DNA from 2 places in the Pedobacter sp. 01T416_2 genome. Region 1 is predicted to be linked to the other one. Evidence: riboswitches for the same ligand, from Rfam matches in the RefSeq annotation. Region 1 holds a riboswitch; the other holds the start of a gene.
What was found. A riboswitch is a leader RNA that binds a small molecule or an ion and turns the genes downstream of it on or off. The one in region 1 is predicted to bind cobalamin.
Positions count from the first base shown of each region.

Region 2: it holds a riboswitch for cobalamin, as region 1 does, so the genes downstream of both, metE (5-methyltetrahydropteroyltriglutamate--homocysteine S-methyltransferase) here and AC1DPQ_RS06925 (TonB-dependent receptor plug domain-containing protein) in region 1, are expected to answer to the same signal.

Region 1 is NZ_JBFTQI010000109.1:813-7,567, forward strand. Features, by position in the region: gene AC1DPQ_RS06900 (YMGG-like glycine zipper-containing protein) at 1-93, opposite strand, end outside; gene AC1DPQ_RS06905 (Dph6-related ATP pyrophosphatase) at 225-950, opposite strand; gene AC1DPQ_RS06910 (SIR2 family NAD-dependent protein deacylase) at 940-1,626, opposite strand; gene AC1DPQ_RS06915 (ABC transporter substrate-binding protein) at 1,653-2,594, opposite strand; gene AC1DPQ_RS06920 (DUF6580 family putative transport protein) at 2,720-3,307, opposite strand; gene AC1DPQ_RS06925 (TonB-dependent receptor plug domain-containing protein) at 3,347-5,215, opposite strand; cobalamin riboswitch at 5,313-5,507, opposite strand; gene AC1DPQ_RS06930 (serine hydrolase) at 5,592-6,755, shown strand, end outside.
Region 2 is NZ_JBFTQI010000075.1:1,266-10,858, forward strand. Features, by position in the region: gene mfd (transcription-repair coupling factor) at 1-3,134, shown strand, start outside; gene AC1DPQ_RS05205 (DUF3820 family protein) at 3,137-3,355, shown strand; gene AC1DPQ_RS05210 (DsbA family oxidoreductase) at 3,657-4,373, opposite strand; gene AC1DPQ_RS05215 (M14 family metallopeptidase) at 4,470-7,010, opposite strand; cobalamin riboswitch at 7,139-7,346, shown strand; gene metE (5-methyltetrahydropteroyltriglutamate--homocysteine S-methyltransferase) at 7,546-9,593, shown strand, end outside.

The DNA of each region.
Region 1 (6,755 bases):
TTGTTGTTTTAATGCTGCTTCTTCTTTTGCCTTATTATTACAAGCAAATAAAACTGAAGAACTTAATGCGATTACTACCAATATCTTTTTCATAACTCTTAATTTTTTAATATGACGCTTGTTTAGTTACCTAACCTCACTAAACAGGTTTCAATGGGATGTGTGATTTAGTTAATTACCCATACTAAAGAAAAAATGATGCCAAAATGTTTTGAAAAGAAAAATTATTCCAATAAATCTATATACCAGAAACCAGAAAGTGCTGTTGTTGAACAAGGAGAATCCTCATTAGCAGTTGTTTTACTTGGTGCGTTATAAGTCCTGAATACCTTCTCTCCGATGGTGAAAGTGATTTTGTTCTTGAAAATTGGTCCTTCAAAAGCAAAGGTATGAAACTCTCCGTTTTCGCCACATGGATCAATATCTGCAGGAAATTGCTTGATTAAATCAAGGCTGATTACTTTTCCACAAAAATTTTCGAGATTTTGCTGTGTGCAAACAATGATGGTTTTATAGTTCAGGTTTAGGAATTCTTCAATTAAATGTTTTGTATCTTTTTTCCAAAGCGGAAAAATAGCCTTAAGCCCAATTTCTGCTAATTTATTTTCACGATAATTACGTAAGTCCGCTAAAAAGATATCACCAAAAATAGAATGGGTAATACCCTCCTCCTTAAATTTAGAAAGATGATGCTTCATGGTACTGTCGTAGGTTTCCATATCTGGCATTTCGCCCAAACGGATCTGATACAGTGGAATACCAATGCTTTCGGCCTGTTTAATCAGTAAAGCTTCTCTAACGCCATGCATCGAAACACGGTTATATTTTTCGGTAACTGTTGTAATCAGGTAACGGATTTCGATAGTAGGATCTTGTAAGACATAGTGTAAGGCCAATGTACTGTCTTTACCACCGCTCCAATTAAAAATGCAAAGCTTTTTATCTGGCATTGACTAATATTTCTTTTAATTCTGTAATGCCTTCTACAGCGTTTTTCTCAATGTTGATCACGTTTTTATAACGTTTTACATCGGGTGTTCTTGGATCGATAATGTATTTGTCGACAAAGGAAGGCACAAAATCGATTAAACCTGCCGCCGGATAAACGGCCAATGAAGTTCCGATCAGTACAAACAAGTCTGCCTGTTTGCAAAGTTTAGCGGCTACCTCTATCATGGGTACAGCTTCACCAAACCAGACTACATGCGGCCGAAGTTGAGAACCCAACTCGCAAAGCTCGCCCATTTTGATTTCTGAACCAACGATTGGATAAGTTAAATCAGCTTTTCTATCTGATTGAGACTTGGTAATAACGCCATGAAGATGGGTAACTTTGGTAGAACCTGCTCTTTCATGTAAATCATCAATGTTTTGGGTAATAATTTCAACGTCGAAGTCTTTTTCCAGCTCAGCAAGCACCTGGTGAGCCAAATTGGGTTTTGCGGCTAAAACCTGTCTTCTCCTTTCATTATAAAATTCTTGTACCAATTCGGGGTTTCTCTCCCAGGCCTCGGGGGTAGCTACATCATAAACATTATAGCCCTCCCATAATCCATCAGAATCCCTAAATGTTTTTAACCCACTTTCGGCACTGATCCCTGCTCCTGTTAAAACAACTAATTTCATAAATTATGATTACACAGATTAAATGATTACACTGATTTTAGTGATTTCACAGACCGGCTGTGGCTGATGAATTTTTTGGCTATGTTTTCGTCTGCCTTAAATATCTCCGGGTGGAACATGCAGGCTAAAGCTTCTATACCTTCAACCAGCGTACCTACGCTAGGTTGGGTGAACATATCAAAATCAGCAATATAAACCTGATTGTTTTTTACTGCCTCAAGATCGATCCAGCCTGATTTTGACGTTAACAGCTCCATTTCTTCCATGCTTCGTTTCATATCAAAGCCACATGGTGCGATAATCAAAACCTCTGGGTTATATTTCAGGATTTTATCCCACTGGGTTACAATAGAGTCGCCACCAGGATTGGACAACATATCAACGCCACCGGCTGCTGCAATCTGAAAAGGAATCCAGTGTCCGCAATTGTATATCGGTTCGATCCATTCCATTAGCATAATCCTTTTTAACGGTGCACGGTTTGCCCTAAGCTGATCTAAAATATGATCCGTTTTCTTTTGCAGGCCTGCCAGATAGTTTAACGCTACCTCTTCCTTTCCTAAAGCCCTGGCAATGGTAATGGCGCAATCGAAAACATCCTGTAAGTTATTTGGCGATAAAGGTACCAGCGTTGGCTGTTTGCTAAGCTTCATTACGGCTGTTTCGGTACAAACAGTATCGATGTTGCACACCTCGCATATATCTTGTGTGAAAACCACATCGGGTGCGATGCTTTCCAACAGTGCATCATCTACCCAATACAAACTTTTGCCTTGCGCTTTTGATGCCGAAAAGATCCGGTCTATTTCGATACTCGAATAGTTTTTGCCTTCTAATATGCAACGTACAACTTTTGGTTGATCTGCAGCCTCTTTAGGGCATTCGAATGTTACGCCATGCAGGTATTCTTGCAGGCCCATATCGTAAATCATTTTAGTGGCAGCAGGTAAAAAGGAAACAACTTTCATTAGGATGTAAAAGGTAAAATGGAATTGATATTCTAAGTTAAAAAAAATCCTCTTTTGAATCGAATCAAAAGAGGATTTCTATCTTGTTTTTACTTTATTGGTGTTATGCCAAACAATGGATCTTTCTACAGCTCTTGTGTTTGCAGTTTTAATACTGGGTATTTTGCTTTTAAGATTTCAAAAGCGCCAAAAAGCAAAGCACCATAGATTATTGTTCCTTCTAAGAATCTGATCTCGAATGGAATGGCTTTAATTAAGCAATCTATAAAACCATTTAAGTTTTGCGTATACAATGGGTTTTTATACCATGAACCGATATCACTTACAATCCAATGGATGAATACAATTACGATTGTAGATAGGAATAAGCTGGCAATATTTACCTTCTTTAATAAGAAACGACCCGCTAAAACCATTAATGCAATTGCAAGGTATGTCCAAAGTTCTTGAACTAAAAACAAATCTACATACTGTTTATAGATGGTTGTATAAAGTACTAAATCGCTTAAAAACAAACTCAATAGCGGAAAAGCGAATGCTTTAAGATGATCTTTAAAATATGCTCCTCCAAATAAGGCTACTGCTCCTATTGATGAAAAATTAGCAAACTTTAATTCATCTGAGTTGAATGTTACCAGCAAACGTAAAGCCGTTATTGCCAATATCATTAACAACAAAATTAAAGTGCGTGGATTAAATTTTAAATGAGACATGCTATTTCTGGTTAATATTTAAACAAAGTTAAATTTTTATTAGCGGATATTAAAACTTACACCTGTATTAAAGTTGAAGCCCAAACTATTGTAACCAATAATTTCGCTGTATTTTTCGTTCAGAATATTTTTTGCATCAAAAAATATCTTTACACGTTTCTTTGCCAATGCATATTCGGCATAAGCATTTAACAATTTATAAGCAGGTAGATTGTCGACTGTATACGTGTTAAAATTACCATCGGTACGTTTGCCGAAATAACGGTAATTTGCACTCACATATAAATTGCTTGTTGCCTGTGCACCTGCAGTAATGCCAAATGTATGTTTTGGTCTGCGGAAAAGATAGTTAGCAACGGCATTATCAACAAAGTTGAACTCATTGCCTTCTACATAAGCGTAATAGCCATTAATGTTAAACACACTGAATTTAACTGCTGGTTCAACTTCGAAACCTTTGGTTTTCTGACTTACCTGGTTAATGTATCCGTTAGGGTAAGCATAAATAATGGCGTCAGTTAAATCGCGTTTGTAACCTGCTAAACGTAAGCTAAATTTGTCGCCAGCAAAGCTAAAATTAACGCCAGCTTCGTAATTCTTCGATTTTTCCGGCTTTAAATCCAAATTAGCACCAAACTGACCAAAAAGCATGTTTAAGGTAGGAACTTTAAATGCTGTTGAAACCGTTCCAAATAATTTTATCTCTTTAATGACATTGATGCTTGGGGTAATTGAGTAGGTATAGTTTTCGCCATATTGTTCGTGTTTATTGTAACGTCCGCCTACTTCAAGGTTAAACACACTTAAATCGTGTAAGAATAATGATCCGTAAGCGGCAAAAATGTTGGTTTCCGGTTTATTTGTTGCTGATGATAATTTCATCACACGGTTATCGATACCCACCAATAAATCGAGTTTGTTACCCAATTTTTGGTTGTAGAATAAATCCAATAGTGATACCCTTCCTTCGTTAATGCTTGGGTACTGGCTATGCGCATCGTTTCTGGTACTTTCGAAACTATAGTTTAACGTTACTTTACCAGTTGCAAATTCGTATTTGGCATTGGTACCTGCAGCAAAGTTTTTCAGGATAGAATAATTGTTTGCATCGGTAAAAGCGCCACCATCAAACTTGTAATTGCCATAATAGTAGCGTACAAATGGATTTACAGAGAAATGCTTATCCAGTTTGATTCCGAAATTCGCATTTAAGGCATCAGTTTTAAAGCCGTCTTTATCAAATACAGCTGTACTTCCCACTGGTGTTGCTGCTTCTGAAATTCCATCGGTTTTGGCGTGGGTATAGTTAATATTATACGAAAAACCTTCAACACCACCGTTTAAACCAATGGTTCCTTTGTAAGTTTCGTAACTGCCTGCACTGGCCACACCATAAATGGTATTGCCTTTTGGGCCACCTTTTTTAGTGATGATATTGATTACTCCTGCAACGGCATCAGAACCATAAATGGTAGACTGACCGCCTCTTAAAATTTCGATATGATCGATCTGATCGATAGAAATCAATCTTAAATCGAATGCACCTCCGTTTCCTGATGGATCGTTTTGCACAATACCATCGATTAAAACCACGGCATAAGCACTTCCTGCACCTCTAAAAAATACCGATTTGTTTAATCCCGGATTGCTGCTTGAACCTGCTACAATAATCCCTGCCTGCTCGCTAATAAGTTCTGGCAATGATTTTCCGTTACTGCGCTCCAATACTTCACGACTGATGATCGTAACCACTTTACCTGTCTGTGATTGTTTCTGGTCATTTTTTGTTGCAGAAATTACAACATCTTTGAGCTGCAAACTGTCTTGTGTTTGAGCATTAGCCACCTGGCTAATCATTAACTGTGCTAGCCCTAAACTGGCTACAGTTAGCATTCTTTTTTTGTTCATTTGATTGTGGTTTTGCCCACAGCCAACAGATAGAAAAGGAAATGAAAATACGAAAAACGTTAAGTATCTCAATCCTAGCTTCAATCCCCGAAAGCTATGAAATTAAATGCTGAAGGCAGGTCTTCTGACTTACTCCCGGGTTTCCGGCCTTCCCATCCCGACAAGTCGGAACAGTGGCAGATTGATTGGAAATCCGTTATAGAGCTTACAGCTGCGGGACAGTTACAGATTTACACTGTATTCCCTTTTAATTCCGGGTGTAATGCCGGAAACCAAAAGCGCTGCAAAAGTAACAAAATTAAGCAACATGTAAAATGCATGATGGAAAATGGTGGTTTTAATAGAAAAAGCTAAATTAGGAATCAAATTTTTACCCATGAGAAGAATATTAATTGTTACATTTTCATTAATAAGCCTATCTGTTATGGCGCAAAAAACCGATACTGTTTTTTTGAAGAAACTGATGGAGTCTAAGCCTGAGCTTTTTTCCGCTGTACTTCATMATCCTGATCAAAACCAGATCCAGATTCTCTATACCCAGATTAACCGTGGTGCGAAGAATAAACCCACTTTTAAAACCTTTAGCTACAATTTAGACCCACACCATTATTTTTATCCTGCCAGTACGGTTAAACTAGCCGCTGTAATTTTTGCCTTGGAAAAAGTAAACCGCTTAAAAAATACAGGCTTAACGGCTAAGAGTACCATGATTACCGATAGCGCCTATAAAGGACAAACGAAGGTTTTAACAGATACAAGTGCTAAAAATGGACTTCCATCAATAGAGCATTACGTTAAAAAGATTTTGCTTACCAGTGATAATGATGCTTTTAACCGTTTATTCGAGTTTATTGGTCGTGCCGAAATTAATGAAAAACTGAAAGCTAACGGATTATACGATAGCCGCATTTTAAATCGCCTGGCCATTGGCGATGCAGGAGAATCAGCTAAACATACCAATCCCATCAAATTTTACAATGGCGAACAATTGGTGTATGATCAGGCTGCCCGGTACGATTCAAAAGAATATGAATTAAAATTAAGCAATTTGGTAATGGGTACCGGATACATGGATAGTACCAACAAGCTGGTAAACAAACCTTTCAGTTTAGCGGGGAAAAACGCTTTCGCCATTAACGATCAACAGAAACTGATGCAGAAATTGATTTTTCCTGATGCTTTTCCGCTTAAAGAACGGTTTAACCTTACTAAAGAAGATTATAAGCTCATTTATACTTATATGAGTAAATATCCAACCGAAAGTAATTTTCCTAAATACGATCCGAAAGAATTTTGGACTACCTATGCAAAAATGTTATACTATGGACGGGAACAGGTAACTCCTGATCCAAATATCCGCATCTTCAATAAATATGGCGATAGCTATGGCTACATCATTGATAACTCATATTTCGTTGATTTTAAAAATGGAATTGAATATTTCCTAACCGCTGTTGTTCATAGTAATGAGGATGGCATATTTAACGATAATAAATACGAATACGAAACAGTTTGTTTTCCTTTTATGAAAAATCTGGGC
Region 2 (9,593 bases), on a different contig from region 1:
TTCAGTCTGACCTGGAAAGCGTTTTGGATAAACAGGTTTTATTGTTTCCTTCTTCTTACCGCAAATCATTTGATTTTACACAAGTAGATACGGCCAACGTTTTGGCCCGTGCGGAGGTTTTGAACGAACTGAATCACGATTCGGAATACGGAAAAATTGTGGTTTCTTATCCCGAAGCCATCGCCGAAAAGGTTATTGACCGCTCTGCTTTAGAAAAAAACACTTTAGAAATTAGTTTAGGCGCCAAGTTGGGCATTGATTTTATCAACGAATTTTTAATTGATTACGATTTTGATAGAAGAGATTTTGTTTACGAACCAGGCCAATTTTCTATCCGCGGCGGTATTGTAGACATATTCTCTTTTTCATCTGATTTGCCTTACCGTATTGAGTTTTTTGGTGATGAGGTAGAAAGCATCAGGAGCTTTGAAATTGAAAGTCAGCTTTCGGTTGCCGATGTTAAGTCGCTTACAATTGTGCCAAACGTTCAGGCGAAATTTTTGACCGAAAGCAATATCAGCATCCTCGATTATATCGATCAGGATACACAGCTCTGGTTTAAAGATGTTGAGTTTACCCTTGATATTATTAAAGCTGGCTATAAAAAAGCCGTTGAACTTTGGAAAGCTTTATCTATAACAGATAAAACCCAAAACCCTGAATGGATCGACCCTAAGTTTGCCTTTACAGACGAAAAATTGTTGGGTGATCATCTTCAGGATTTTCCTTTGATAGAATTTGGAAAGCAGTTTTTTTATAAAACGGATAACCGTTTTGAGTTTGAAACCAAGCCACAACCTTCATTCAATAAAGATTTCAATCTACTCATTCACAACCTTAAGGAAAATGAAAAAGCCGGCATTGTTAATTTTATTTTTACCGATTCGCCAAAACAGATCGAGCGGTTATATGCTATTTTAGAGGATATTGATAAAACGGCCAAGTTTACGCCAATTAACAGCATGCTTCGCGAGGGTTTTATAGATCCACAGATCCAGACGGCATTTTATACCGATCACCAGATTTTTGATCGTTACTATAAATACAAGCTTAAAAAAGGCTATCAGAAAAGCCAGGCCATTACTCTAAAAGATCTTCGAGAACTAAAATCCGGCGATTATGTTACCCACATCGATCATGGCATCGGCAAATATGCCGGGCTTGAAAAGGTTGAGGTAAATGGTAAAACCCAGGAGATGATCCGTTTAATTTATGCGGATAACGATCTGCTTTATGTAAACATCAACTCGTTAAACCGCATTGCCAAATACAGTGGCAAAGAGAGTGGAGTACCCAAGATGAATAAGCTGGGTACTGATGCCTGGGATAAGCTAAAAAAAACTACTAAAAAAAAAGTTAAAGATATCGCCCGGGATTTGATCAAGCTTTATGCTTTGCGCAAAACCCAGGCCGGAACGGCATTTTCGCCAGATAGCTATTTACAAACTGAACTGGAGGCTTCTTTTATTTATGAGGACACTCCCGATCAGTTAAAGGCTACCCAAGACGTGAAAAAGGATATGGAATCACCACATCCAATGGATCGTTTGGTTTGTGGTGATGTTGGTTTCGGAAAAACAGAGATTGCAGTACGTGCTGCATTTAAAGCAGTAGCAGAAGGTAAACAGGCCGCTATTTTAGTGCCTACCACAATTTTGGCTTTACAACATTTCAAAACTTTTTCGTCGCGTTTAAAAGATTTCCCGGTTACGGTTGATTACATTAACCGTTTTAAAACCAGTAAACAGATTAAAGATACCCTTGCCGAAGCCGCAGCTGGTAAGGTTGATATATTAATCGGCACACACCGTTTGCTAAGCAAGGATGTAAAGTTTAAGGATCTCGGCATCATGATTATTGATGAAGAGCAGAAATTTGGCGTTACTGCAAAAGAAAGGTTAAAAGCTGTAAGGGTAAACGTTGATACTTTAACACTTACCGCGACTCCGATCCCGAGAACACTGCATTTTTCTTTAATGGGGGCAAGAGATTTATCCATCATCAGTACGCCGCCACCAAACCGGCAACCAGTGAGTACCGAGTTACATGTTTTTAACGATAAACTGATTCAAGAGGCCGTTCAGTTCGAGTTAGACCGCGGCGGACAGGTTTTCTTTATCCATAACCGTGTAAATGATCTGATGCAATTGGGTGGATTGATCCAGAAACTGGTTCCAAAAGCGAGGATCGGTATTGCGCACGGGCAGTTAGATGGCGATCAACTCGAAGATGTAATGCTCGATTTCATTAATGGTGAAAAAGATGTTCTGGTAGCCACAACTATTATAGAAGCAGGTTTAGATATTCCAAATGCCAATACCATCATTATTAACCATGCGCACATGTTTGGTTTGAGTGATTTGCATCAGATGCGTGGCCGGGTAGGTAGGAGCAACAAAAAAGCTTTCTGTTATTTGCTTTCGCCGCCATTATCAACTTTAACTTCTGAAGCCCGGAAGCGTTTAAGCGCCATTGAAGAGTTTTCTGACTTGGGAAGCGGCTTTAACGTGGCCATGCGCGATCTGGATATCCGTGGAAGTGGTAATTTATTGGGCGCCGAACAAAGTGGTTTTATTGCCGAAATCGGGTTTGAGATGTACCACAAGATATTGGATGAAGCCATCCAGGAATTAAAAGAAGCTGAGTTTAAAGGTCTGTTCGAAAATGAACCTGCCCGTCCGTTTGTAGGCTTTACGCAGGTAGATACCGACTTGGAACTATATATCCCTGACGCATACATTACCAATATTACCGAGCGTTACAATTTATATACCGAGCTTTCTAAACTCGATAATGAAGCGGAATTAGCCATTTTTGAAAAACATTTGGCCGATCGTTTCGGTCCTGTTCCGCCACAGGTAAAAACCATGCTCAGTGTGGTACGTTTGCAATGGTTGGGCAAGAAATTGGGTTTCGAGAAAATTAGTTTTAAGAAAAATAGTTTGCGCGGATATTTCTTAAGCGATAAACAATCTACTTATTTCGATTCGAATACCTTTACCAAGATTTTAACTTTTGCGCAGAACCACCCACGTATGTGTAATTTAAAAGAAGTAAAAAATACATTAAGAATTGCTTTTGATAACATAAGTACTGTTGAAGAAGCAATTCAAACTTTAGAACTAATCGATTAACCATGGACCCAACCTTATTGCTCGATTTAGTGAAAATGCAAATGCCTTATGGAAAATACAAAGGTTACCTGATCTGCAATATCCCCGAAAGTTATTTGCTTTGGTATAAGGATAAAGGCTTCCCAAAAGGGAAATTGGGCGATTTATTGGCTACGATGTTCGAAATTCGGGTGAATGGTTTAGAGTATCTGTTAACGCCATTGAAGAATCAAAATCGGTAGTTAAGAATGATAGGTTAATGCGAACATTTATTCCGGGCTATTGTCTTCCCGAACCAAAAAGTGATGGTGGCAGGTATAGAGGAATCGTCATTCCCAACTTGATTGGGAATCGTAATGCCTTAGTAGGGTCGCAGGTTGCATATAAGATTCCCGCCTGCGCGGGAAAGACGACCGTTTTGAATAGACCTCTCCATTGCGCTGCGCTCCAGTCGAGGTGACGACTAATCTGTAAAAACCGCAGATCAAAATGGCTTTCGCAGAAAAAATCTGCGTTGATCAGCTTAATCTGCGGGAAACAAATCTATATCTCACAGCCATTCTCATCACAAACCGCATCATCATTTTTGTTTAATGAAGTCAGTGTAGTTTTAGGCTGAGCGTCTTTCCATTCCGTAAAACTTTGGGTAAGCGCATCGGTAAAAGCCTGAACAGGCTGAGCACCGGAAACACCGTACTTGCGGTCCATTACAAAATAAGGCACACCACGGATTCCTAAATTCTGGCTTTCATAAATATCATAACGAACAGCTTCAGCAAACTCATTTCCATTCAGAACTGATTCGGCCTCATCTTTATCCAAGCCAATTTCTACGGCAAGATCAACCAAAACACTCGTTTCACCGATATTTTTACTGTTTACGAAATGCGCTTCAAACAGTTTTTCTTCGGCTAAATCCTGAAGGTTATGTTTTGCCGCCAAATGTATCAAACGATGCGCGTTGAAGGTATTGGCAGGGATATTCGTATCAAAATCTATCTTCAAACCAGCATTTGCAGCCATATCCACAACCTGTTTGGTCATTTGCTTAGCTTGCTCTATTGGCATTCCCTTACTCCGCGAAAGGTAATCGTACACCGATTCGTTATTGGTATTGTGATACTCTGGATTAAGCTGATAGCTCTTCCAATCCACCTCAATTTCATTTTTGAAAGGTAATTTTTCTATCGCCTGTTCAAAATGTCTTTTCCCGATATAGCAAAACGGACACATTACGTCCGACCAAATTTCTACTTTCATAGCACAAAATTAAGGTGATTATACTTGCCTATGGTAAGGCTAAAGTAAAAAGCCACTATCGTTTAGGATAGTGGCTTTCATTTATAATTACTGTAACTACTTGTACAACTGATTAAATATCAGCTTAAAAGTGCCATGGGTTTGTGCTCGAAAAGCAATTTCTGGCCCAAAAGCAAGCAGTTTGCCTTTACCAACCTTCGCTTCAAAGGCCGTTACACCATCTTGCAGGTAAGCCTGCCCCCAGGCCCAGCCGCTGCGCAGCGGAGTGGCATTTTCGAACCACATTAAAGGTTTAATCTTTCCAGCCACAATGGCGTCGCCTGTGAGCTTAAAAACGGGGCTATTGTCAAAATATACGTCAGCTTCCTTTTCCATGCCCCAGGTTGTTGGCAAAGTTGTGTCTACACCAACATTTAAAACGCTTCCGGGAACATAATATTTTTCGGCGGGTAATCTCTTTTCCTCTCCGTTTACGATTTCGACCATTGCATTCCGAACTGGAAGATTTAAATGGTAAGCTAAATTGGTGCTACTGCCAATAGCTACAATATTCCCCCCCGCTTCCAAAAATTTCTTTAATTCAGGGATCGATTTGTCTGCAGTAATCCTTCCCAAACGGTTTCTAAACTCTTGAGGAACTTCTTCTGCCTTTGGTCCGAAAGACCTGTTTCCAAACCCTCCTCCTTGTACCGATGGGATCGCGCCACCTACAAAAACAATTACATCGTATTTAGATTTTAAGTTCCCCGCATCTATATCCTGCGGATAAATTACTGTTGCGTTATAATGGTATTGCTCCATTAAAAAGCGCACCCACCCTGAGGCCATAGAACCTCCATAGGTATCCCAAAGGGCAATTTTTCTGGGAGAGATTTTAATTTTATCTTTTGGAGCGGCAGCACTTTTCAGTTTGATGTTTGCTTTTTCCAATATTGATTTCCCTGCTGAAGAAACATAAAAATCGCCATTTTCAGTCGAACGGTAAACTTCAACTTTATTTTTCAAAAGGTCGTTCACTGCAGTATATCCGGCAGCATCATATGGCGGAATTGGTGCGCCTCCTTCATATTTAAAATCATTTGGGTGATCTTGCGGTTCGAACATATCTAAAACATGCGGACGAAAAGCCTGATCGGTTTTTACGATATAACTTCCGGCAGGATAATTTTTTCCTGCAACGGCAAATGAAGCGGTTGCTTTTTGAACCACAACACCTGTTCTGATCAAAGCGTTTAAAAATTTAACGGCAGAATTAAAATCCGGCTGATCGGCGCTTAAAATATATCCGCGCGGATCTCTGTTTACAGGAGCCTTCATCACCGTATCAAAAGCTTTCATGCTAAGCTGACGCCGGGAGCCAAAATCATCATCACCTCCAGCAATCGGGCCACCTTTTTCACCTTTTGCCGCATTATTAATGGCTTCTATTTTTTTAGGAGAAAAAGACCAGGTATCTTTTTTACCACGCTCTATCGAATTTCTGCCCATCTGGTAAATGTTGTACAACAATTCGTCACGGTAACGTTGTGCGTAATTTAAAACGGCATAGTTTAACGATACTGAATAGTCAATCGAGTTTTTAAAGTACCATTTCCTCGGGGTAATCGGGTTTGGCGAATCGCCGTTCGGCAATAATCTCGAAGGAATTAACGGAATTTCAGAAGGTGTAGGGTTCCCGATAATTTCGGTCAGGAGCCCAATCATATTATGAAAATATGTTGTGGTTCTTAGTCCGCCATTGTACCAGGTAGAATAAACCGATCCTCCACGTTGGGTATAACCAGGTTTGTTTTCTACATTCATACGGTTGTGCATGGCTGCGCCAACGGCATCTAAACTGGTTAACAGCGTTGGGTCGAAAACATAATTGAAAGGATCGCGATAAGGTGGGCCTGCAACAACGGTTCCTGCCGGACCAGCCTGATGGTGGTTATACATAATCTGCGGAATCCATTCCACAAAAAGCTGGCGACCGATATTCTGTGTTTCTTTAAGGTTTAACATAAAGAAATCGCGGTTGTTATCGTGACCTGCGTACTTTTCGTACAAAACAGGCAAACCTGAGGTTGTTCTTTTTTTGGGGTCTTTCTCTCTCATGTACCAATTGCTCACCAATTCTTGTCCATCAGGGTTGGCATGGGTAAACAAAATGATTACGTTATCCAAAATACGCAGGGTTTCAGGGTCTTTCCTGGAGGCAAACTCATAAGCAGTTTCGATCAGCTGATGCGCACCCACCACCTCGTTGGCATGCAAGCCACCATCTATCCAAACTACTGCTTTACCTTCCTGGGCTAATGCTTTTGCCTGCTCAGGTGTAATTTCTGCATGCGCCAGCTGTTGCGAAATTTCCTTGTAACGCGCTAATTTCTTGAGGTTTTCTGGTGAAGAAACAATCAACATATATTGACTTCTGCCTTCTTCGGTTTTGCCAATATCAACTAGTTTAATGCGGTCAGAACTTGCCGCGAGTTTCTTAAAATAAGCTTCTGTTTGGGTATAATTGGCCAATTGATAATCGTCGCCGATATCAAAACCAAAATGCGATTTTGGCGTTGGCACTTCCTGCGCCAGCACCGCACAGCTATTTACCATTAAAAAAGCAATACAAAGCCTTTTAAAGTAGATTTTTATCATAATAAGGGTGTTTAGTTAGGTAATCAAATATAGTAGAGAATAAGGTCCAAAAACGGCTTGCTGTAAATTTGTTACAAGTTTTAAATCCTAATCCATACATTTGTCCTGATGTAAGTTCTTAACTTTATTTTTCATCAACCGATACAGGTTCCCGGAATACAACCGGGATTAATAGGGAATCGTGTGCAAATCACGAGCTGTCGCGCAACTGTAAATTCTGTCTTTTGTTAAAAAAGACAACGGTCTTATCATTCATGCCACTGTGCCGTTTACCGGGATGGGAAGGCGATAAGATCGGGAATAAGTCAGGAGACCTGCCTATATTGAATTGACGGTGCTTTCGCGTTATAAAGTAATTGGTCAGGTCTGATTGTACACCATAAAATTAACCATTTTATATGCTTGCTTTAAGCTTTTTGCTGATGAGTAGGCTGTGTGTGCGCTAACCTTTCCTTTTTTATTTCTAACAAAAAAACATTATAAAATATTGCTTTAAGGGCTTTTAAACGATTTATTTACTTAATCTTTAAAAGAGATGCTAACGCAAAATCTGGGCTATCCGCGAATAGGTAGCCAAAGGGAATTAAAGAAAATCTGCGAAAATTACTGGGCAGATAAAACTGGGTACAAAAATGTACTTCAGGTGGGAAAAAACATTCGCCACGAAAACTGGAACCTTCAAAAAGAAGCCGGAATTGATATCATTCCTTCGAATGACTTTTCTTTTTACGATCACGTGCTCGATCATTCTTTAACTTTTGGCGCGATCCCGAAAAGGTACAACGAAGTGATCCTGAAAAAAGGAAATTCAGAGCTTGATCTCTATTTTGCTATGGCAAGAGGTTATCAAAAAGAAGGATTGGATTTGGTAGCGATGGAAATGACCAAATGGTTCGATACCAATTACCATTATATCGTTCCTGAGTTTTACAAAGACCAGCCTTTTAAACTTTTCTCTACAAAAATTATCGATGAGTTTTACGAGGCAAAACAATTGGGCATTACCACCAAACCCGTTTTAATCGGTCCTGTTTCTTACCTTTTATTGGGAAAAGAAAAGGAAGCTGGCTTTGAAAAGATCGATCTGATCAAAAATCTCCTTCCGGTTTATATCGAGATATTATCCCGCTTGGATGCTTTGGATGTAGAATATGTTCAGTTTGATGAACCTTTTTTGACTTTAGACCTTACCGAAAAAGACAAGAAAGCTTACGAATATGCCTATAAAGAGATCAGAAAAGCTTTTCCCAGGTTAAAAATTGTTTTGGCTACTTATTTTGAGGGCTTGGGCAATAATTTAGCGCTAACTACATCACTCCCGGTAAATGTTTTACATATCGACCTGGTACGAGCTGAAGGTCAATTGACGGATGTTTTAGCTTCGTTAAAAGAAGATACCATCCTTTCGTTAGGTTTGGTAGACGGAAGAAACATCTGGAAAAATGATTTCGAGAAATCTGCTTCAATCATTAATCAAGCTGTAGAAAAAAGGGGCTTCGATAAGGTGTGGATCGCCCCATCTTGTTCCCTAATCCACTCACCGGTTGATTTAGACAATGAAACCAATGCGCAAAACCTTTCGGCCGAAATTAAACAGTGGCTGGCCTATGCGAAACAAAAAATTGCAGAGGTAGCTACCTTAAAAAAACTGATCACCAACGAAAGCCCTGCATCTACCCTGCAAAAACTTGAGGAAAATAAGATCGCGATTGCTAACCGTAAAGTTTCTAAAATCATCCACAATCCTGAAGTTAAACAACGTGTTTTAGGATTAAAAGAGCAGGATGCAGAACGTTTAAGTCCATTTTCGAGCAGAAAAATTAAACAACAGGAACTCAATCTGCCAAGTTACGCCACCACAACCATCGGGTCGTTTCCGCAAACGGCAGAAGTAAGAAGCTGGAGAGCAAAGCTTAAAAATGGAACTTTTACAGTTGAAGAATATGATGATCTTATTGCGAAAGAAACCGCAAAAGCCGTAAACTGGCAGGAAGAAATCGATCTGGATGTTTTGGTTCATGGCGAATTTGAGCGTAACGATATGGTTGAATACTTCGGTGAGCAGCTAGATGGTTTTGCTTTCTCCAAAAATGGCTGGGTACAGAGTTATGGTTCACGCTGTGTAAAACCACCGATCATTTTTGGTGATGTTTCGCGTCCGAAACCCATGACGGTAAAATGGACGGCCTATGCACAGTCGCTTACTTCGAAATATATGAAAGGTATGCTCACAGGTCCTGTAACCATCTTACAATGGTCATTTGTACGTAATGATCAACCAAGATCAGAAACCTGTACCCAAATTGCATTGGCCATCCGTGATGAGGTTTGCGACCTGGAAAATGCAGGGATAAAAATCATTCAGATTGATGAGCCTGCCATTAGAGAAGGTTTACCATTGCGCAAAGCTGATTGGCAAACTTACCTGAACTGGGCGGTTAAAGCCTTTAAAATTTCAGCGAGCGGCGTGAAAGATGATACGCAGATCCACACACACATGTGTTACTCGGAATTTAACGATATCATCCAAAACATTGCCGATATGGATGCCGACGTAATCACCATCGAAACCTCACGTTCGCA